3 regions of the Cupriavidus nantongensis genome follow, and region 2 is predicted to be linked to each of the others. Evidence: predicted binding sites of a transcription regulator. Region 2 holds the regulator's gene; each other region holds the start of a gene.
What was found. Region 2 encodes FNR, which switches genes on or off when oxygen is low (the NO sensors DNR and NnrR bind a similar motif). Its sites were predicted from a motif close to TTGATNNNNATCAA; they were not measured.
Positions count from the first base shown of each region.

Region 1: a site for FNR is predicted at 2,763-2,776, ahead of A2G96_RS27390 (universal stress protein). Genes of this name have one in related genera too.
Region 3: a site for FNR is predicted at 4,031-4,044, ahead of A2G96_RS32220 (DUF3149 domain-containing protein). Genes of this name have one in related genera too.

Region 1 is NZ_CP014845.1:1,414,411-1,421,546, reverse strand. It holds gene A2G96_RS27400 (putative bifunctional diguanylate cyclase/phosphodiesterase) at 1-1,040, shown strand, start outside; gene rocF (arginase) at 1,193-2,113, opposite strand; gene A2G96_RS27390 (universal stress protein) at 2,227-2,682, opposite strand; gene A2G96_RS27385 (VOC family protein) at 2,822-3,196, opposite strand; partial or broken gene A2G96_RS27380 (TonB-dependent receptor) at 3,474-5,717, shown strand; gene A2G96_RS27375 (Bug family tripartite tricarboxylate transporter substrate binding protein) at 5,763-6,764, opposite strand; gene A2G96_RS27370 (MipA/OmpV family protein) at 6,938-7,136, opposite strand, start outside.
Region 2 is NZ_CP014844.1:3,246,121-3,253,256, forward strand. It holds gene rimP (ribosome maturation factor RimP) at 1-433, opposite strand, end outside; gene rluB (23S rRNA pseudouridine(2605) synthase RluB) at 735-2,591, opposite strand; gene scpB (SMC-Scp complex subunit ScpB) at 2,597-3,406, opposite strand; gene A2G96_RS14995 (sulfite exporter TauE/SafE family protein) at 3,993-4,751, opposite strand; gene fnr (fumarate/nitrate reduction transcriptional regulator Fnr) at 4,829-5,554, shown strand; gene A2G96_RS15005 (hypothetical protein) at 5,622-5,867, opposite strand; gene A2G96_RS15010 (FixH family protein) at 5,864-6,073, opposite strand; gene ccoG (cytochrome c oxidase accessory protein CcoG) at 6,117-7,136, opposite strand, start outside.
Region 3 is NZ_CP014844.1:1,174,713-1,181,848, forward strand. It holds gene purD (phosphoribosylamine--glycine ligase) at 1-1,111, opposite strand, end outside; gene A2G96_RS05330 (YebC/PmpR family DNA-binding transcriptional regulator) at 1,201-1,926, opposite strand; gene A2G96_RS05335 (helicase HerA-like C-terminal domain-containing protein) at 2,179-3,696, shown strand; gene A2G96_RS32220 (DUF3149 domain-containing protein) at 3,777-3,941, opposite strand; gene upp (uracil phosphoribosyltransferase) at 4,071-4,721, opposite strand; gene A2G96_RS05345 (MFS transporter) at 4,894-6,294, opposite strand; gene A2G96_RS05350 (c-type cytochrome) at 6,826-7,136, opposite strand, start outside.

The DNA.
Region 1 (7,136 bases), on a different contig from region 2:
TAGGCCGGCTGGGCGGAGACGAGGTGGTGCTGCTGGCGGCCGTCGATGGTCCAGATGACGCCGGGGCGCTGGCCGAGCGGATACTTGGCGACCTGCGTGAACCGATCGAGATCGATAACCACGCGCTTCGCATCTCGGCCAGCATCGGCATCGCCATCTACCCGGATGATGGCAATGACCAGCGCACGTTGCTGCGCAATGCCGACGCGGCGATGTATCACGCCAAGGGATCCGGGCGCGACGCCTCGTGCTTTTTTACGGCATCGATGAACAGCGATGTCCAGGCGCAGCTGGAACTTGCGCAAGACTTGCGCTGCGCGCTGCATCAGAGGCAGCTGGAGCTGCACTATCAGCCCAAGTTCTCCGCCGCCGAAACGGAAGTGATCGGCGCCGAAGCACTGTTGCGCTGGCGCCATCCACGGCACGGCTTGCTGACGCCGGACCAGTTTCTGGGACTGGCCGAGAAGACCGGCATGATGCTGCCGATCGGCAACTGGGTACTGGACGAGGCCTGCGCCCAGCTCGCTCGCTGGCATGCGGCCGGCCACAGGCACTGGACCATGGCGGTGAACCTCAGCACCACACAGTTTTCCCACCCGGGCCTGATGGGTACGGTGCACGCCGCAATCGAACGACACCGGCTCGATCCGTGCGCGCTCACCCTGGAAATCACTGAGTCGACGGCGATGCTGAATATGGAGAAGAGCCTCGCCATCCTGCAGCGCCTTGCCGCGATGGGTGTGCGCATTGCCATCGACGACTTCGGTACCGGCCACTCGAGCCTGCTTTATCTCAAGCGCCTGCCGGCCAGCGAGCTGAAGATCGATCGCGGCTTTGTGCGCGACCTGACCGAGAACGGCGAGGATGCCGCCATTATTTCCGCGATCATCGCATTGGGAAGGACGCTGAATCTGCAGATCGTCGCCGAGGGGGTGGAAACCGCGGCCCAGCAGGCCATCCTGGTAAAGCTCGGTTGCCATGCGCTGCAAGGCTACCTGCTCGGCCGGCCAGCTCCCGCTGCAGCGTTTCCGGCGTCCTGAAAGCTGCGCCGGCACAAGGTAATTCGGAGATATTCAACAAGCCGCATGAGGCCCGGCGACGCTGGGGACAAGATTTTGCGGCGTTTGATCGACAGGGTGGCGTGCGGATACGGCACGGCTTTGAAGTATCGACAGGCACACCGTGCAACTTTTTAGCCGGGCGGCGGACGCCACAGCGTCGATTTCCCGAACAGGCTTTCCACCAGGTCCACGGCCAGCTGCGCGGTCTGGTTGCGTACGTCGCAGGCCGGGTTCAGTTCCATTACGTCGAGCGATGCCAGCCGGCCGGTATCGGCGATCATTTCCATGCACAGCTGGGTTTCGCGATAGGTCGGCCCGCCCGGCACGGTCGTGCCCACGCCGGGCGCAATCACGCAGTCCAGGAAATCCACGTCGAAGCTGACGTGCAGGTGCGTCTGCGCGTCGATGCCGGCCAGCGCCTGCTGCATGGTGTGGCGCATGCCGTTCTCGTCGATGTAGCGCATGTCGTACACCGCCAGATGCAATTCGTGCAGGCGGCGCTTTTCCTCCGCATCGACGCTGCGGATGCCGATCTGCCGGATCGCGCTGCGCTGCACCGCCGGCGCCGCGCCGGCCAGCGTGGTCAGCGGTGCCGGACCGTCTCCGCACAGGCAGGCGACGGGCATGCCATGCATGTTGCCGGTAGGGGTGGTGGTGCCGATATTGGCGTCGGCGTGCGCGTCGAGCCACAGCACCATCAGGGTCTTGCCGGTGTCACGGCAATGGCGCGCGGCGGCGCTGATCGAGCCGATCGCCAGGCAATGGTCGCCACCCATCAGCAGCGGCAGCCGGCCGGCTTGCAGGGTGCCGAGGCAGGCGTCATAGACCGCACGGTTCCACGCCAGCACTTCGTCGAGGTGGCGCAGGCCGTCCCGGGGCGGCTGCCACGGGTTGGCGGGGCCGTCGAGGTTGCCGGCGTCCTCGACCTGCAGTTTGTTGCGAGACAGCGCCTGCGCCAGGCCGGCAACGCGCAGCGCCTCCGGGCCCATCGAGCAGCCGCGCGTGCCGGCTCCGACGTCGGTGGGGGCGCCAATCAGCGTGACAGGTTTCATGGTGTGGATGCGGTGAGTGCGGATGCCAGCATGTGTTTGCAGGTTTCGTACCCGCCGGCTGGTGCGGGTTCTTACGTCTCCCTGGCCACAGCCACATGCCTGCAGTCTCGGAGCTAGCCTTCGATTTCGCTGCGGACCAGCAGCACGGGCTTGTTCGTCTTGGCCAGCACGCCTTCCGATACGCTGCCCATCAGCAGGCGCCGTACCCCGCGGCGCCCGTGCGTGCCCAGCACGATCAGGTCGGCATTCCAGGCATCGGCCTCGGCAACGATGGTCGACGAGATCTGGCCCGGCGCCACGGGCTTTTCATCCAGCTGCATCAGGTGCGGCACGCCCGCCTCGCTGAGCCTGACGGAGGCCGCATCGAGCGCCTTGCGGCCGTGCGCGATGAGGTTGTCGACCAGTTCCTTCGGGTTGAAGTAGCTGGCTTCGAAGAAGACATCGGTGTCGTCCGCCACGAACAGCGCCTTGACCTCGGCACCGGTCGCCCTGGCGATGATGATGGCCTGGCTCAGCGCCAGGTCCGAAGAACGGCTGCCATCGACGGCGAGCAGGATGCGCTGGTACATGATGAGTCTCCTGACGAAGGGATGTGCGGGATCGAAGCTGGGGCGCATTCTTCAGCGTAGATGCCGACGTGGATGCACGCTTGACGGGCATCAATCTGAAGTGGCCGGGCTGGCGCGTCCAGGTTGTTGATCTGAAGGGTTACACCCCGGGCGCGTGACAAACCACCTCGATGTTGTGCCCGTCAGGGCCAATGACGAACGCCGCATAGTAGTTCGCGTGGTAGTGCGGCCGCAGCCCGGGACCGCCATTGTCCCGGGCCCCGGTCGCCAGTGCTGCGCGATGGAAAGCGTCGACCTGCTGCCGGGTCTCTGCGACAAACGCCAGGTGCAGATGCGCGGGCTTCTCGTCGGTCTGGAACAGGCATAACGAGGCCTTGCCCCTTCCGATGAGCTCGACACCGTAGTCCGGCGGCCCCTCCGATGCCACCGCTACACCGAGCGGCTCCAGCGCTTTGAGGAAGAACGCCTTGCTGGCTGCATAGTCGCTGACTCCGAATTTGACGTGGTCAAACATGGGGGCTCCTCAGTCGTTGGTGTGCCCGCGTTGCGCCTCGGGCGGCTGCCGCCCTGGCACTGCTTGGTTGAGGGCGGCGACATAGGGCTCGCTTCAGCGAATGACGACCGACTCTATCACGGCAACGAGGGCAGGTTCCGATCGCGTCCTGCACGGCCATATGCCTTGTCAAACATAAGCTATACCGCACCAGCGCTTGCTAACACAATCAGGAATCATTATCATTCCCGGTTTTGTTACAAATCATTAAAACCCTGCGCGCGCGCCTGCAGCCACCATGCAAACCCTTCCGGCCACCTCTATCCGTTTCGCCCTTCGTCCTCGCCCGTTGTCCCTGCTGATCTGTGCCATCGCGGGCACGCTGCCGCTTGTCTCGGCCGCACAGGCCCAAGCACAAGCTCAAGCCCAGGCGCCGGCCGCGTCGGTGGAAGCGGGCAGCCTGAATGCCGTGGAGGTGCGCGTCGACCGTATCAAGAGCGACCTGGTCAACCCGATGCGGCAGGTCACGGTGATCGAGCGCGAGGAGCTGGACGAGCTGCGCACGGGGTCGACCAACCTTGCCACCATGCTGAGCAAGGTCATTCCGGGCATGGCCGATTCCAGCCGCACGGTGACGGATTTCGGCCAGACGTTGCGCGGGCGCAGCGCGCTGGTGCTGGTCGACGGCATCCCGCTGAACACCAACCGCGACTCGGCGCGCAACCTGGCGACCATCGATCCCAGCAATATCGAGCGCATCGAAGTGCTGCGCGGCAGCAGCGCGCTCTACGGCGCGGGTGCCAGCGGCGGCATCATCTCGATCACCACGCGCCAGGCCGGCGGGCCGCCGAGCGCGGATACCACGGTGACGCTGGGCACGCCGCTGACGCGGCTGAGCAAGGAAGGGCTGAGCGCCAACGTGCAGCAGCATTTCTCCGGCAGCCAGGGACCGATCGACTATGCCTTCCACCTGGGCGCGCAGCGCATCGGCAGCCCCTACGATGCCGAAGGCCAACGCATTGCGCCGGAGCCCAGCCAGGGCGATCTCTTCGATTCCAACGTCTACAACCTGAGCGGCAAGCTGGGCTGGCGCATCGACGGCCAGCAGCGCCTGCAGCTGAGCGTCAGCCGCTACCAGGCCAAGTAGAACACCGACTATGCGTCCGATCCGTCGGTGGCACGGGCGCCGGCCGGCTCCACCGCCGCGCGCGCGATCCGCGGCCTGCAGCTGGACAACCAGAACGAGCTGCGCAATACCGTGGTCAACCTGGACTACCAGCACCAGGACCTGTTCGGCAGCACGGTATCGAGCCAGTTCTACTACCGCGACTATTTCACGCGTTTCCCGCCGTTCGATGCGCGCGCGGTGGCCACGCGCGGCGGCAATGTCGACCAGATCAGCCAGAACAGCGACGTGTTCGGCGGGCGCCTGACCATCAGCACGCCGCTGGGCCAGGCCAAGGCCACCAAGCTGCTGTGGGGTGCCGACTACAACCAGGAGCGCAGCGACATGCCGCTGGACCTGTTCGATCCGCGCGCCTACGACAGCAGCGGCGGGCTGGTCTTCAACCGCATCGGCACGGCCACCTACATGCCGCCGCTGACCACGCGCAGTGGCGGCATCTTCGGCCAGCTGCAGCACAAGTTCAGCGAGCAGTGGTCGGCCGAGGGCGGCCTGCGCTATGAGCGCGCCAGCGCCAGCTTCGATGATTTCGTGCCGCTGTCGCAATCGCGCGTGAGCAACCCGGCCACGGTCAAGGGCGGCACGGTCAACTATGGCGCCTGGCTGTTCAACCTGGGCGCAGCCTATGCGCCGGTCAAGGGGCAGGAGTTCTATGCCTCGTTCAGCCAGGGCTTCCAGCTGCCGGACATCGGCCTGCAGATCCGCAATGCGCGCGCCGGCTTCGATATCAATTCGTCCAGCCTCGATCCGGTCAAGACCAACAACTATGAACTGGGCTGGCGCGGCGCGCTGGGCAATACGCTGGCGAGCGTGGCGCTGTTCTATACCACGTCCAAGCTGGGCGACGTGCAGAGCTTCAACAACGGCCTGATCCTGACCCGCACCGAAGAGCGCATCGCGGGCGTGGAAGCGGCCGCCGACTACCGCTCGGACGACGAGCGCTGGGGCGCGGGCGGCACCATCACCTGGATCAACGGGCGCGAACGGCCGCAGGGCAGCGCCAGCATGCAGGACATGACCGGCTACCGCATCCCGCCGCTCAAGGTTACGGCGTACCTGCAGTTCCGTCCCGTGAGCCAGTGGAGCAACCGCGTGCAGCTGAGCTACTACGCCAACCGCGACTACCGCCTCAACGGCCAGAACAGCTTCGGCCGGCGCGAGGTCGGCAGCTATACCACCGTCGACCTGATCAGCCGCTATGAGCTGACGCGCAAGGACACGATCACGGTCGGCATCGAGAACCTGTTCAACCGCAACTACTACCCGCTGTACAGCCAGCTGCTGCGCAACAGCAACAACACCAGCCGGCTGCCGGCGGCGGGCATCACGCTGACGGCGATGTACCAGCACCGCTGGTAAGCGCTGCGGCGTGGCTGGCGGCGCCGGTGCCGCCAGCCCGAGGCCTTAGTCGAGCGTGATCTTGCCCGCCTTGACGATCTCCGCGTAGCGCCTGGTGTCGCGCTCGATCAGCTTGCGGAACTCCTCGGGCGTACCGCCCACCGGCACAAAGCCCAGGTCGGTCAGCTTCTTCGTGACTTCCGGGCTGCGCGTGGCCGCGGCGATTTCCCGGGCCATGCGCGCGACGATCGGCTGCGGCGTGCCGGCCGGCGCCAGCAGGCCGGTCCACGAGCTCATGACGAAGCCGGGGAAGCCGGCTTCTTCCATGGTCGGGATGTTGGGCTCGCCCGGCCAGCGCTTGGCCGAGGCCACGGCCAGCACGTTGATCTTGCCGGACTTGACGTGCGGCATCGGCACCAGCAGCGGGTCGAACGCCACCGAGACCTCGCCCGACACCAGTGCCGGCAGGATCGGCGCGCTGCCGTTGTAGGGCACGTGGGTGAGCTTGAGCTTCGATTCCATCGCCAGGCGTTCGCCGGTCAGGTGCGCGGAACTGCCGACGCCGCTGGAGCCGAAGGTCAGCGTGTCGGGATGCTTCTTGCCGTAGTCGACCAGCTCGGCCACGGTCTTCACCGGCAGCTTCTTGCTGGCGAACAGGAACAGCGGCAGCTCGGCCATTTCCGCCACCGGCACCAGGTCCGCGGGCTTGTAGCTGAGCTTGGAATACAGCGACATATTGGCGCTGTAGGCCGCCAGCACCGAGACAAAGGTGTAGCCGTCCGGCGCCGAGCGCGCAGCCACGCCGACGCCCAGCGTGCTGTTGGCACCGGGCTTGTTTTCGATGATGATGGGCTGGCCCAGCCGTTGCGAGACCTGCTCGAACACGACCCGCGAGACCGTGTCGGTGGAGCCGCCCGGGGTATAGGGCACGATCACCTTGATCGGCTTGGCCGGCCACGCGTCGGCGGCAAGGGCAGTGGGGGCGGTGTGGATGGCGGCCACGCCGGCAACGGCGATGGCGATGGAACGCGCGCTGCGCGCGACGCGATGCTTGATGCTGGACTTCAACTACGTCTCCTTCTTTGGCATGCTTGGCAATCCCCTGGCGGGGCCTGCGGCCGGAGCTCCGGCCGGCCAATTATGCGGGACGCAGTCTGTGCGGTGCCGCACTGGGGGCGGCTGAATCAGGGATGCGGGCCATCCAATGTGCGATAGCCGAACCAGGCTGGCAGTGATGATCGTCAGAATTCATAGTTGACCGACAGGTCGAACACCGCGTTGGTGCGCTTGCGCGTGATCGGGCTGTCGGCCGCATCGCCGGCGAGTTGCGACACGGCCACGTCAGAGCTGGCAAACCAGTGTTTGGCGAAGTACCACACCGAGGTCACGCCGAAGCCGTATGACTTGATGCCGCCGCGCGCGTGGTACTGCGGCCTGCCA
Region 2 (7,136 bases):
GTGCCTTGTCGACATCGGATACGGCAAATTCCAGCAGCGCTGGGCCATCCTTGCCCTCGAACTCCAGGCCGATCTTCTCTTCGCCCGCGGCGCCGGTGGGCTCGCGCAGGATGCCGGTGAAGTTCTTCTGGCCGTTGACGGGCAGGCGCAGCGTCACGCGCGCCTCCGCGCCGGCAAAGCGGATGAAGTCGGCCAGCTTCTTCAGCGGCCGGTCCAGTCCGGGCGACGAGACCTCGAGGCGTTCATAGTCGACGTTCTCGACCGTAAACACGTGGGTGAGCTGGCGGCTCACCTTTTCACAATCCTCGATGGCAATGCCGGTTTCAGGCTGATCGATATAGACACGCAGCAATCCGGCCGGGGCACGCTCGAGCTCGACCAGCTCATATCCCATGCCGCTTAGGGTGGTTTCGATCAAATCTGCCAGATGCACTGTTATCCCGAGTAATGGCCATCAACACCGTGGCAGGCAAACCCGCCGGTGCCGTCCGGGACGACCCTGCTGCAGCGCTGCCTGTCCGCCACCCCTTCCGCCCACGCGGAAGCACCGAAAAACGGGCGAACCAAAAAAAATGGGCGCAATGCCCATCATTCGCCCATCCTCGGACGAGGATGGCTTTTTGAATAGACTTGAATTATACGCGGATTATGTCGAAAAGGCAAAAGCCAGACATTACCGCGGACCGCACGCGGCGACGGCAGGCGTTCCGCCCGCCGTGCGCCGCATACAGCGCTTAACGGTTGCCGCCGCGGTTGCCACCGCGATTGCCGCCACCGCCACGCTGCGAACGGTTGCCGCCCGACTTGGCTGCCTTCGGCATCACGTTGCCATTGGGCTCGCCGCCGCGGCGGGCCTTGCCCTGCCCCTGGCCAGCCTGGCCCCTGGCACCGCCCATGCCCATGCCGGCGCCACGCCCCTGGCGCGCACCCGCGCCGCGGCCACCGCCAAGGTTGGCGGCGTGCGAGGTCAGCAGCGTCGGCCCGTGGCTGATATAGCCCATCGACGTCTTCATCGGATCCGGCTGGCTGCTGCGGCCGCCGCCACCGCTACCGCCACGAGGACCGCCCTGCTCGAAACGCGGCAGGCCGTCCATGCCGGTATGCATCGGCATGCCGGCAATCGCCGCCTCGGTGCGCTGCTTGCGCCCGCCCACCTTGGTCGCGCCCTTGGGCGCCTGCTCGCCCTTGCCGGGCACCTTCAGGCCGACGCTGGTCATCAGCGTCTTGACGTCATTCGGCTCCACTTCCTGCCAGCGGCCGCGCTTGAGGCCGCGCGGCAGCAGGAACTGGCCGTAGCGGGTGCGGATCAGGCGCGACACGGTCAGGCCGACCGCCTCGAACATGCGGCGCACTTCGCGGTTGCGGCCTTCGGTCAGGGCCACGTGGTACCAATGGTTGGCGCCTTCGCCACCACCATCGGCGATGCGCAGGAAGTTGGCCTCGCCGTCATCCAGCTTGATGCCGTGCAGCAGGCGCTGGCGGTCGGCCTCGGCCAGCTCGCCCAGCGTGCGCACCGCGTATTCGCGCTCGACGCCGTAGCGCGGATGCATGAAGCGGTTGGCAATGTCGCCCGAGGTAGTAAAGATCAGCAGGCCTTCGGTGTTGAAGTCCAGCCGGCCCACCGCGACCCATTTGCCGGTCTTGATGCGCGGCAGGTTGTCGAACACGGTCGGACGGCCTTCCGGATCGGACTGGCTGACGATCTCGCCGGCAGGCTTGTGATACAGCAGAACGCGCGGCGGCTTGGTCGATACCTTGCGGTGGATCAGCTTGCCGTTCACGCGGACCTGGTCGGCCGGCAGGATGCGCTGGCCGATATGGGCAGGCAGCCCGTTGACCGAGACCCGGCCCTGCAGGATCAGCTCTTCCATCTCGCGGCGCGAGCCCAGGCCGCCCTCGGCCAGCACCTTGTGCAGCTTGGGCGCATCGTCATCGGCGGACAGCTCGCGCACCGGCTTGGCCTTGGTGCGCGGGATGACGGTGTCTTCGCTGTCGTACTGCTCGGAAATGACGAAGCGGAACAGGTCTTCGCTGCTCGCCGCGGCCTTGTCGGCACCGCCCTGGCCCTTGCGCGCGGCCTGCGGCTTGCCGCCATCCTTGCGCCGGCCCTGCTGGCGCGCACCGGCGCCCTGGGTTTCGCCGGTCTGCGCAGGCTTGCCGCCGCGCTGGCCCTGCTTGCGCTTGCGCGCCGGCTGCTCCGGCTTGTCGACGCCTTCGGCGCGGGCCGCGCGGTCGATCTTGTCTGCCTTGCTGCCGCCCTGCGCAGCCTCACCCTGGCCCGTCTTGCGCTTGCCGCGGCCGCGCTGGCCGCCGCGCCCGGCACCGGCGGCGCCCGCGCTGGCGGCGGCAACCGCCTCGCCGGCATCGCCCTGGCCGGCCGCGCCGGCGCCTTCGGCACCCTCGGCGCGGTCCTGCGCGGCCTGGCGGCGGGATGCCACCAGGTTTCTCAGACCGCGGCGCAGCCCCTTGCGGCGGGGCGCGGCGTCGCTGCCCGTTCCGGGTTCTGCGGCGCCGGTGTCGGCGGATGCGCCCGCATGGCGGGCGTCTTGCTCAACGGAATCAGACAAGATATTCACTATCGGATGTTGCATGTTGTTCAGTTCGGCACGCGCTCGCTCGGGTGCGGCGGGGTGCCGTCGTCAGGCAGCTGGTCCCGCGCCCCGTCCGCAGGGGTTGCGGCCGGTTCGGTGGCATCGCCCGCACCGGCCTCGGCATCAGCCGGCAGCGGCTGCGCGTCAAAGCCATTGGCGCTGTCTTCAGGCGCGGCAGTTTCGCCTTCGCCCACGGGCGCCGGCTCGGCAAAGGCTTCCTCGTCGGCGCTGGCCGGCTTGTTCGCCGCCAGGTCCTCGAAATTGATCGCCTGCTGCTCCAGCAAGGCGGCCTGTGCCTGTGCCTGGGCGTCTTCCAGCGGCGGCAGCTCGTCCAGCGTGCGCAGCCCGAGGTCGTCCAGGAAGGCCTTGGTGGTGGCATACAGCGCCGGGCGACCCGGCACGTCGCGATGGCCGATGACCTCGATCCAGCTGCGGTCCTCGAGCTTCTTGATCACTTCCGTGCTGACCGTCACGCCGCGGATTTCCTCGATATCGCCGCGCGTCACCGGCTGGCGGTAGGCGATGATCGCCAGGGTCTCCATCACCGCACGCGAGTATTTTGGCGGTTTTTCCGGATTCAGGCGGTCGAGGTATTCCCGCATTTCGGGCCGGCTCTGGAAGCGCCAGCCGCTTGCCAGCGCCACCAGCTCCACGCCGCGCGGGCGCCAGTCCTGGCGCAGTTCGTCCAGCAGCACGCGGATGGTGTCTGCGCCGACGTCATCGTCGAACAGGCGGCGCAGATCGTTGACGCGCAACGGTTCCTGCGCGCAGATCAGCGCCGTCTCGAGGACGATCTTCGCCTCTTGGGTATTCATGTTGATGGTGTGCAGCCTGTCTTTGCACCTGCTCCCGGACGGATCCGGGGCACCGGAGATTTTGGATACAGCGGTGCCAGAGCCACCGCCATCTCATTGCGCAGCGAGCCGGATACCTGCCGTACCCAGGCCGTGCACTTCCCTTTCTTTGCATCGAGTTGCCGGGGCTTCCGGCAGGAGATCGTCCGCATGCCGTCATGGATCGGCCAGCGAACCTCTTGCGTCGCTCGTCCGCACAAACGGACATCGCGGTCGGCGAACTGAACGCCTCGGACGCAAGAAAATACGGGTATCGGGAGCAAGGCCGGCATCTACCACGCCGCAGCGCCAACCGGACTTTTGAACCAGATCTTTTGAACCGGATGGACCGCGGGGACTGGCGCTCATCGAAAGCCTTCCGCTTCCCGCATCCCGAGCGCGCCTTCTGATAGGAAGGCCGCCAGGCGCTGTTCGCCGCTGCTTACCGCAGCCTGTCTGACTCCGCGCGATACCGCAATGCTGGCGATTGTATGGCATTCCCGCCTCCGCCTGCAACCATCATCCGGCTTGCGCGGGGTCCTGGCGCCGCTTGATGCGGCGTGCGGCATCAAAACACCAGGCAAAAGCCCTGTTCCGCCAGCGAATGTGGCAGCAGCACCGCTCGCGCGATGCCCAGACCGCCAAACGCCATCACGGCAAGGCCCGCTCCCCAGCGCACGCCCGGTCGCCGCGACCACAGCCTCAGGTAACCGGACAGCCCTGACAGCACCAGCAGGTTCGGCAGCGTGCCCAGCCCGAACACGCCCATCACCAGCGCCCCCGAGCCGGCATTGCCTGCCAGCAGCGCCAGCGTCAGGGCTCCGTAGACCATGCCGCACGGTACCAGCCCCCAGGCCAGGCCCACGCCATAACGCCGGGCCAGCCCGCCGCGCGCCCGCACGAAGGCCGGCAACGCGCCGGCGAGGCCGCCGAGCCGGCCGGCCAGCGCCGTGCCGGCACGCGCCGCCAGCCGCTCCAGCCAGGCCACGGTAAAGGGACTGCCACGCAGCAGGCGCCATCCGGACCACAGCAGCATCAGGCTGCCGGCACCGAACAGCCAGCGCTGCACCGGCAGGTAATCCTGCTTCCAGGCCGTGGCGCCGGCGGCGCCCAGCGCGGCACCGAGCAGCATATAGGTGCTGATCCGGCCAAAGTGCATCACCAATAACTCGCCAAGCCAGGCAGTCCGGCTGCGCACCACCGCAATCGGCGCTGCCTTGCCGCGCCGCTGCTCCACGGCCAGCGCCACCCCGCCGCACATGGCGGCGCAATGCACCCCGCCCAGCAGGGCGAGCAGGAAAACGCTGATCAATACTCCAAATGTCAATTCTGTCTCCCTGCCGGATCACATCGCACGGTAAAATGTCCATATCGTGCCCCGCTGCCATTTCTAGCAGGTTCCAATTGCTCACTTCCATCCCCATTACCGAGATGTCGCCCCGCTGCTCCACCTGTGCGATGGGACAGCTGTGCCTTCCGGTTGGCATGTCGCAGCAAGACCTTGCCAAGATCGACACGCTGGTGCAGGAACGCATCCGCGTGCACAAGGGGGAAACCCTTTACCGCATGGGCGACCCGCTCACCGCGGTCTACGCCATCCGCTTCGGTACGCTCAAGACGCATGTCACCACCGAAGACGGACGCTCGCAGATTACCGGCTTCCACCTGCCCGGCGAAATCGTCGGCCTCGACGGCCTGGGCGAGATGCAGCATGCATCCGATGCGACCGCGCTCGAAGACACCGAGGTATGCGTGGTCCGCATGAACGATCTGCAGACGCTGTCGTCCGACCTGCCTTCGCTGCAGCAGCAGTTCCTGCGCCTGATGGGCAAGGAAATCACGCACGACCAGTTGATGCTGGTCACGCTCGGCTCGATGCGCGCCGAGGAACGCCTCGCCGCCTTCCTGATCAACCTGTCGGAGCGGCTGTCGGCGCGCGGTTATTCGGCGTCCGAGTTCGTGATGCGCATGAGCCGCGAAGAGATCGGCAGCTACCTCGGGCTGAAGCTCGAGACCGTCAGCCGGCTGTTCTCGCGCTTTGCCGAGGCCGGGCTGATCCAGATCCGCCAGCGGCATGTCAAGCTGATCGACATCGACGGCATCAAGCAACTCTACAGCCGTAGCTGCTGAGCCACCGCGGCATTGCCGCACCGCCTGCGGCGCCGGCAATGCGGTGGTCCTTCCCGGTGGTCCTTCCCTATTCCAGTTCGTCCGTATCCGCCAGCCGCGTCGGCATGGTGTACAGCGTCAGCCCGCTGGACAACGCGCAGAACACCCACGCCAGCAGGAAGCTAACGGTATAGACCGACTCGCGCGACGATTCGATCGGGTGGCCGAAGAATTTCAGGTCGCCCGGATCGACGACGGAAAAAACCGTCGCCGTCGCCAGGCCCGCCATCAGGAAGCCCGGCCACAGCACCCACATTAGCCAGCGCAACCTCATGGCTGCCTCGCTGCCGCGGACCTGGGCGCCACTGCTTCCGCCTTCTCGACCACCAGGCCATGCCGCGTCGCGCCCTGCACCGGCAGGTCAGGGTGCGCCGACGCCAGCCAGATCGTCACGCCGCACGCCACCATGGCCACCAGCGGACCGGCCATCAGCAGCCACGGCCACGGTTCCTTCCACCACGGATTGCCTTGCTGACTCATCTTGCCCCCTTCGTCCTGGCGACTACGCCAGAGTCGTCCAGCTTTACAAATCGCGCGGCACGATAAAACTGGTGGATTGCCGGATTTCGGCATGCCCCTGCTCCGTGCCTTCGCTCGTTACGGTTACGTTGATCTTGTGCGTGCCCTGCGTGGCTGCCTCGATCGGCACGCGGATGCGGATCGGCAGCAGCCGGTTGGAAGTCGGCGCCAGCGATTCGGCCTGCTTGTCGTATTCGACCGTCAGGCCCTTCAGTTCATCGCTGTCGGCGCGCACGCGGATCTGCATCGGCGCTTCGGTGGTGTTGATCAGCTGCAGCCGATAGACGTTCTCGATCCAGCGCCCCTCCACCTCCCGGCCCAGCGCACCGCGGTCGCGGATGATGTCGACCTTCAGCGGCGTGCGCAGCATGATCGACGCCATGAAACCCGCCAGCAGCGCCACCCAGATCACCGAGTAGATGATGACGCGCGGACGCAGCAGGCGCTTGCGCGATGCCGCGGCGGACAGGCCCTTGCGCATCGCGTTCTCCGAGGTGTACCGGATCAGCCCGCGCGGGTAGTCCATCTTGTCCATGACCTGGTTGCAGGCGTCGATGCAGGCACCGCAGCCGATGCACTCGTACTGCAGGCCATCGCGGATGTCGATGCCGGTCGGGCACACCTGCACGCAGATGCTGCAGTTGACGCAATCGCCAAGCCCGACCTGGTGATGGTCGGTCTTGCGCGAGCGGCTGCCGCGCGGCTCGCCGCGGCCAACGTCATAGGTCACGACATAGGTGTCGCGGTCCACCATCACGCTCTGGAAACGCGCGTAGGGACACATGTACTTGCACACCTGCTCGCGCATGAAGCCTGCGTTGCCCCACGTGGCGAACGCGTAGAACAGCATCCAGAACGCCTGCCAGGGGCCCAGCGTCAGCGCCAGCACCTCGCCGCCCAGCTCGCGGATCGGCGCAAAGTAGCCGATGAAGGTGAAACCGGTCCACAGTGCGATCAGCACCCACAGGAAATGCTTGGTCGCCTTGATGCGGAACTTGCGCAGGCTCCACGGATCGCCGTCGAG
Region 3 (7,136 bases), 2.1 Mb from region 2:
CGTCCTTGAGCGTGGTGCCGGCGTGGAAGGTCACGCTGTCGTCGGTTTCGGCGGGGATGCCGGTGATGGCATCGCCCTTGCGCGGGTCGTCGGGATAGCCGTGGGCGGCCATCACCACGCCCAGCGCGGTGCGCCGGTCCCAGTCCAGCTCGATGCTGTCGAGCTTGCCCGAGACGGCGGCTTCCATCACGTCGACCAGGTCGGTCTTCAGGCGCGCCAGGATCGGCTGGGTTTCCGGATCGCCCATGCGGCAGTTGAATTCCAGCGTCTTGGGGTTGCCATCCTGGTCGATCATCAGGCCGGCGTACAGGAAGCCGGTGTACGGGATGCCGTCCTTTTCCATGCCGCGCACCGTCGGCAGGATGATCTCGCGCAGCGCGCGCGCATGCAGCGCCGGCGTGACCACCGGCGCCGGCGAGTACGCGCCCATGCCGCCGGTGTTGGGGCCGGCGTCGGCGTCGAGCAGGCGCTTGTGGTCCTGGCTGGTGGCCAGCGCCAGCACGTTCTTGCCGTCTACCAGCACGATAAAGCTGGCTTCCTCGCCTTCCAGGAACTCTTCGATCACCACGCGCGCGCCGGCGTCGCCCAGCTTGTTGCCCTCCAGCATCATGTCGACGGCCTGGTGCGCTTCTTCCAGCGTCATCGCCACCACCACGCCCTTGCCCGCGGCCAGGCCGTCGGCCTTGATCACGATCGGCGCGCCCTGCGCGTCGATGTAGGCGTGCGCCTGGGCGGCGTCGGCGAAGGTCTGGTAGGCGGCGGTGGGAATGCCGTGGCGCTGCATGAAGGCCTTGGCGAAATCCTTGGACGACTCCAGCTGCGCGGCGGCCTGGGTCGGGCCGAAGATGCGCAGCCCCTTGGCGCGGAAGATGTCGACGATGCCGGCGGCCAGCGGGGCCTCGGGGCCGACCACGGTAAAGGCCACGCCTTCGCGCTCGGCAAACGCCGCGATGACCTCGGGATCGGTCAGCGGAACATTCTGCAGGCGCTTGTCGAGCGCGGTTCCGCCGTTTCCCGGCGCGACGTACACCACCTGCACCTTGGGCGACTGGGCCAATTTCCAGGCCAGCGCGTGTTCACGTCCACCCGAGCCGACAACCAATACTTTCATGATCCACTGCCAGAAAAGAAACGCATGCAAAAAGGCGGCAGCTGGGTCCTGAAAGCCGGGCTGCCGCCGTTGGGGAGCTTGTTACCGTTTTAGTCTTCGATTACCGCGTTGGTGAAGACTTCCTGCACGTCGTCCAGGTTTTCCAGGGCGTCGAGCAGTTTCTGCATCTTGACCGCGTCGTCGCCGCTGAAGCTGACTTCGTTCTGCGGCTTCATCACCACGTCGGCAACTTCGGCCTTGAAGCCGGCGGCTTCCAGCGCGGCCTTGACCGCGGAAAAATCGTTGGGCGGGCAGGTGACTTCGATCGAGCCGTCGTCGTTGGTGACGACATCGTCGGCGCCGGCTTCGAGCGCGGCTTCCATCAGCTTGTCTTCCGGCGTGCCGGGTGCGAACAGGAACTGGCCGCAGTGGGTGAACATGAACGCCACCGAACCCTCGGTGCCCATGTTGCCGCCGTGCTTGGAAAACGCGTGGCGCACTTCGGCCACGGTGCGGGTGCGGTTGTCGGTGAGGCAGTCGACGATGATCGCGGCGCCGCTCAGGCCGTAGCCTTCGTAGCGGATTTCCTCGTAGTTCACGCCTTCCAGGCCACCCACGCCGCGCTGGATCGCGCGCTGGATGTTGTCCTTGGGCATGTTGGCGTCCATGGCCTTGTCCATCGACAGGCGCAGGCGCGGGTTGGAGTCGGGATCACCGCCGCCGAGCTTGGCGGCCACGGTGATTTCCTTGATCAGGCGGGTCCAGATCTTGCCGCGCTTGGCGTCTGCGGCGGCTTTCTTGTGTTTGATATTGGCCCATTTCGAGTGACCGGCCATGATTCTCTCCGAAGCGGAATGCGGTGATCTGCGGTGATGTTGTGCGGGGTCGCCAGGCGCGCCGCGGCTGCCTCGAAAAGGTGGCCGCGCGGCGCGCGCCAGGTGACGGATATGCCTGGCGGCTGGCTATAATCAGCCCAGGATTTTATCACGCGGGCCTGCCCGCGCCGCCCGGACCCACTCGACTCCCACTCGACTCCCAATCGAGTCCCAATCGAGTCCCAATCGACCCTCACGCAATCCAGGAACATCATGGCCGACCCCATCCTCATCGCCAAGAATGCCGAACATGAACTGGTGCTGCTGCCGCAGATGGGCAACCGGCACGGGCTGATCACCGGCGCCACCGGCACCGGCAAGACTGTCACGCTGCAGACGCTGGCGCAGGGGTTCTCGCGCCTGGGGGTGCCGGTGTTCATGGCGGATGTCAAAGGTGACCTGACCGGCATTTCGCAGCCCGGCCAGCCGTCGGACAAGCTCAAGCAGCGGCTCGCCGACCTGAACCTGCCCGAGCCGGTCTGGGGCGGCTGCCCGACCGCGCTGTGGGACGTGTTCGGCGAGAAGGGCCACCCGGTGCGCGCCACGGTCTCGCACATGGGGCCGCTGCTGCTGTCGCGCATGCTGGAGCTGAACGACACCCAGCAGGGCGTGCTGAACCTGGTGTTCCGCATTGCCGACGCCAACGGCCTGCTGCTGCTCGACGCCAAGGACCTGCGCGCGATGCTGCAGTACGTCGGCGACAACGCCAGCCAGTTCACCACCGAATACGGCAATATCTCGGCGGCCTCGGTCGGCGCGATCCAGCGCGGGCTGATCGCGCTGGAATCGCAGGGCGGCGACGTCTTCTTCGGCGAGCCCATGCTGAACCTGGAAGACTTCATCCAGACCGACAAGGGCCAGGGCGTGGTCAATATCCTGGCCGCCGACAAGCTGATGAACTCGCCGCGGCTGTACGCGACCTTCCTGCTGTGGATGCTGTCCGAACTGTTCGAGAAGCTGCCGGAGGCCGGCGACCTCGACAAGCCCAAGCTGGTGTTCTTCTTCGACGAGGCCCACCTGCTGTTCAACGACGCGCCCAAGGCGCTGCTCGACAAGATCGAGCAGGTGGTGCGGCTGGTGCGCTCCAAGGGCGTGGGCGTGTACTTCGTCACGCAGAACCCGGTCGATATTCCGGACACGGTGCTGGGGCAGCTGGGCAACCGCGTGCAGCACGCGCTGCGCGCCTTCACCCCGCGCGACCAGAAGGCGGTCAAGGTGGCGGCCACGACCATGCGCGCCAACCCCAAGCTGGACCTGGAAACCGCCATCGGCGAGCTGGGCGTGGGCGAGGCGCTGGTGTCGTTCCTCGACGCCAAAGGCACGCCGTGCGTGACCGAGCGCGCCTGGGTGCTGGCGCCCGGCAGCCGCATCGGCCCGGCGACGGAGGACGAGCGCAAGCAGCTGATCGCCAACTCGCTGGTGGCCGGCACTTATGAGAAGACCGTCGACCGCGAATCCGCCTATGAAAAGCTGCGCGGCAGCGTGCCGACGGTGGCGAATGGCGGCAAGGCCGGCGCGCCGGCCGGCCAGCCCGCGGGCGAACAGGACAGCGGCTGGCTGGGCACCGCCGGCGAAATCTTCGGCACGCTGACCAAGGGCACCGGCAAGAGCGGCCGCGGCGATTCGATCCTGGAATCGATGGCCAAGTCGGCCGCGCGCACGGTCGGCTCGCAGGTCGGGCGCGAGTTGATTCGGGGCGTGCTGGGGAGTTTGTTGGGGAAGAAGAAGTAAGGGCGGTTCAAGCTTGCCCGCGGTTTGCTCACCTCTCCCGCAGGCGGGAGAGGGAGTACACCGGCGGTCATGCATGGGCGTCAGCGCCGCTGCGCCGCGTCGCGCGCCTTCGCCGCTTCAGCATCCTCGCGCATCTTGCGCGCGAACATGCGGGCGAAGAACCAGCCCATGCCGATGATGAAGACGATCACGCCCAGGCTCATCAGCCCGGTGCTGGTACTGAACAGGATCTTGAAGGCTTCCATGCGTGGCTCCCTTTATGTGTGGACGCTGGCGCGCGGCGAGGTCTCGCCGGCGCTTGCCGCCAGTGTAGGGAGCCGCATCGGGCGGGCTATTGAGGCCGGTCAAGCGCCGGCCAGCCCGCGTCCGTGCCGTCAGTTCTTGGTGCCGAACAGCCGGTCGCCGGCATCGCCCAGCCCGGGCACGATATACGCATCGGCATCCAGGTGGCTGTCGAGCGAGGCGACGAACAGCTTCACCCCCGGGTGCGCCTTCTGGAACACTTCCACGCCCTCGGGCGCGGCCACCAGCGCGACGAAGGTGATGGCCTCGTCCTTGACGCCGCGGCGCTTGAGCACCTCCACCGCGTGCGCCGCCGAATAGCCGGTGGCGACCATGGGATCGCACAGGATAAAGCTGCGATCTTCCAGCGCCGGCAGGCGCACCAGGTATTCCACCGGGCGGTGCTGCTCGTCGCGGTACACGCCGATATGGCCGATGCGCGCCGACGGAATCAGCTCGACCAGGCCGTCGCTCATGCCCACGCCCGCGCGCAGCACCGGCACGATGGTCAGCTTCTTGCCGGCGATTACCGGCGCGTCCAGCTCGACCAGCGGGGTCTCGATGCGGCGCGTGGTCAGCGGCAGGTTGCGGGTGATCTCGTAGCCCATCAGCAGCGTGATCTCGCGCAGCAGCTCGCGGAACGTGCGCGTCGACGTTTCCTTGTCGCGCATGTGCGAGAGCTTGTGCTGGATCAGCGGGTGGTCGAGGATGAAGAGGTTGGGAAAGCGCGGGTCTTGTTTCATGGCTGGCGGCGAGGGCTCGGCGGGATGGCGAGTGAAGCGGGCGCGCGAGGCCGGTTGGGGCTCGCGCGCCGCGCCGTTGCAGCCGGATTGTAATGGAAGCGGGCCGCCGCGCCCGGCAGCGGCCCCGCGGTTGCCCCGTGGTTGCCCTGCGGTTGCCCCGTAGCGCCTTCGGCTAGTCGAGCGCGCGGTCCTTCGACTCGATATCGACCAGGAAGATGGCCAGCGCCGCCACGGCCAGGAACGAGGACAGCAGCGCCAGCGCCAGCGTGAACTGGCTGGCCATGATCGGCGCGACGATCGACGGGGCGAACAGGCCGCCGAAGCGCGCCATTGCCCCCGCGGTGCCCATGCCGCTGGCGCGCAGGTCGGTCGGGTACACCTCGGGCGTGAAGGCGTACAGCGCGCCCCAGGTGCCGAGCAGCGAGAAGCTCATCAGCAGGGTCGAGCCGATCACCAGCGCCGGCGACTGGCCCAGGCTGTACAGCATGCAGCCCGCCGCGCTCAGCAGCAGGAAGCCGATCAGCGTCGGCTTGCGGCCCCAGCGCTCGACCCCATGCGCGGCCAGCGCGAAGCCGGGCAGCTGCACCAGCGCCAGCACGATCAGGAACACCTGGCCACGCATGAAGCCGAAGCCCTGGCCCGCCAGCTTGACCGGCAGGTAGACGAAGACCCCGTAATAGGCGATCGAGATCAGCATCCACGCCGCCAGAAGGCAGATGGTGCGGCGCCGGCAACCGGCGGCGAACAGCGCGAACACCGATTTGCGCTCCATCTTCTGCGGCTGCAGCGCGCCGATCTCCACCGACACGCGGTTGGCTGCCGCCACTCGCTGCAGCACCGCGCGGGCCTCGTCCGAGCGCCCTGATTTATTGAGGTAGAGCGGCGACTCGGGCACGAAGAAGCGGAACACCACGCCCACCAGCGCCGGGATGCCGGTGACCAGGAAGATCAGCCGCCACGCATCATTGCCGCGCGACACCGCGATCAGCGCCAGGATCGCCAGCAGGATGGTGCCGACCGCCCAGAACGACTCCAGCAGCACCAGCCAGCGGCCGCGCCGGTCCGACGGCAGGAACTCGGCCATCATGGTGTAGTCGACCGGCAGGGTGCCGCCGACGCCGATGCCGGTCAGGAAGCGCAACAGCAGCAGCCACTGGAAGTCTGGCGCGAAGGCCGAGGCGACGCCGCAGATGGCATCGATGACCACCGCCATCATCAGCACCGGGCGGCGGCCGATGCGGTCGGCCAGCCGGCCGAACACGAACGCGCCGATCAGCATGCCGACGAAGAACATGGTGCCGGTCTGCAGCGCGGTCGGCACCGGAATGCCGAAGGTCGCTGCGATCGACGGCGCGGTGAAGCCGATCGACAGCACCTGCATGGCGTCGGCAAGCCACACCAGGCCGAAGATGACGAACAGCCGGTACTGGAAGCGGCCGACGCCGGCCGCGCGGATGCCTTGCTCGATCGTGATGGGTGGCGACGACGCTGCGCGCGCGCTGGGCTGCGGGGCCGAGCCTAGCGTGGCGTCCGGGATAGTCGTGGTGGCCATGGATGAAATGGATGACGACATGTTTGTCTACCTGTCTTTATAGGCTGGTTCTGGAACTCGGAAGCACGCGTGGCCAGAAGCAGGCCGGCACGTGATGCCGGCTGCTGCCGAATGCAGCGGGGGCAGCGGCGGCGGCGGGGGCTGCGGCTTCCACCTGGCGACGCTGGAACTAGCCCGGTAGCACGCCTGCAACAGCTTCCTGGTACTGATACGACATAGTCACTCCTGGTTGTCTACCCTTGGTTTGGTCTGGCCCGGCGCCCCGGTGTCTGGCGGAACTATGCAAGCCCCGCGCCAGCGCGTCCGGTGATCTATCGGGCCGGTTTTATGTTTTTGTGTTCTGGTCCGCCGCGTGCGGCGCGCCGTCCTTGTGCGGGGAGGCACCGCAGCGTGCCCGCTGGCACTCATGTAGTGCGCACTACATGATCGTTCAGCGTAAGCTACATGAAACTGGCGGGCAAGGCCGAATTGCGTTTCTCTCCTCGGGGTTTTCCCGCGCGCACGGCGCCGATGCTCAAGGCTCGCCAGCGTGGTGCATGGTGCTCCGGTGGTTCAGTGGGCTGGCGCCGCGCGCAGCCGCGCGACGGTGTTCTCCAGGTCCTGCCAGGCGGGTTTGTCGGGGGCAAAGCGCGCGCGCAGGTACTGCGCCAGCTGCGCGATCTGCTGGTCGTCGAGCGTGTCGGCATAGCCCGGCATCGCGCCCAGTTCGCTGTTGGGCGGTGCCGGCATGCCGCGCAGCAGCACCTGGATCACGTTGTCCGGCAGCTTGCTGTGCAGGTTGGTGTTGAGCGCCAGCGACGGCTTCACGCCGAACTGCGCGATGCCCTGGTCCGACTGGTGGCAGACCGCGCAGGCGCTCTGGT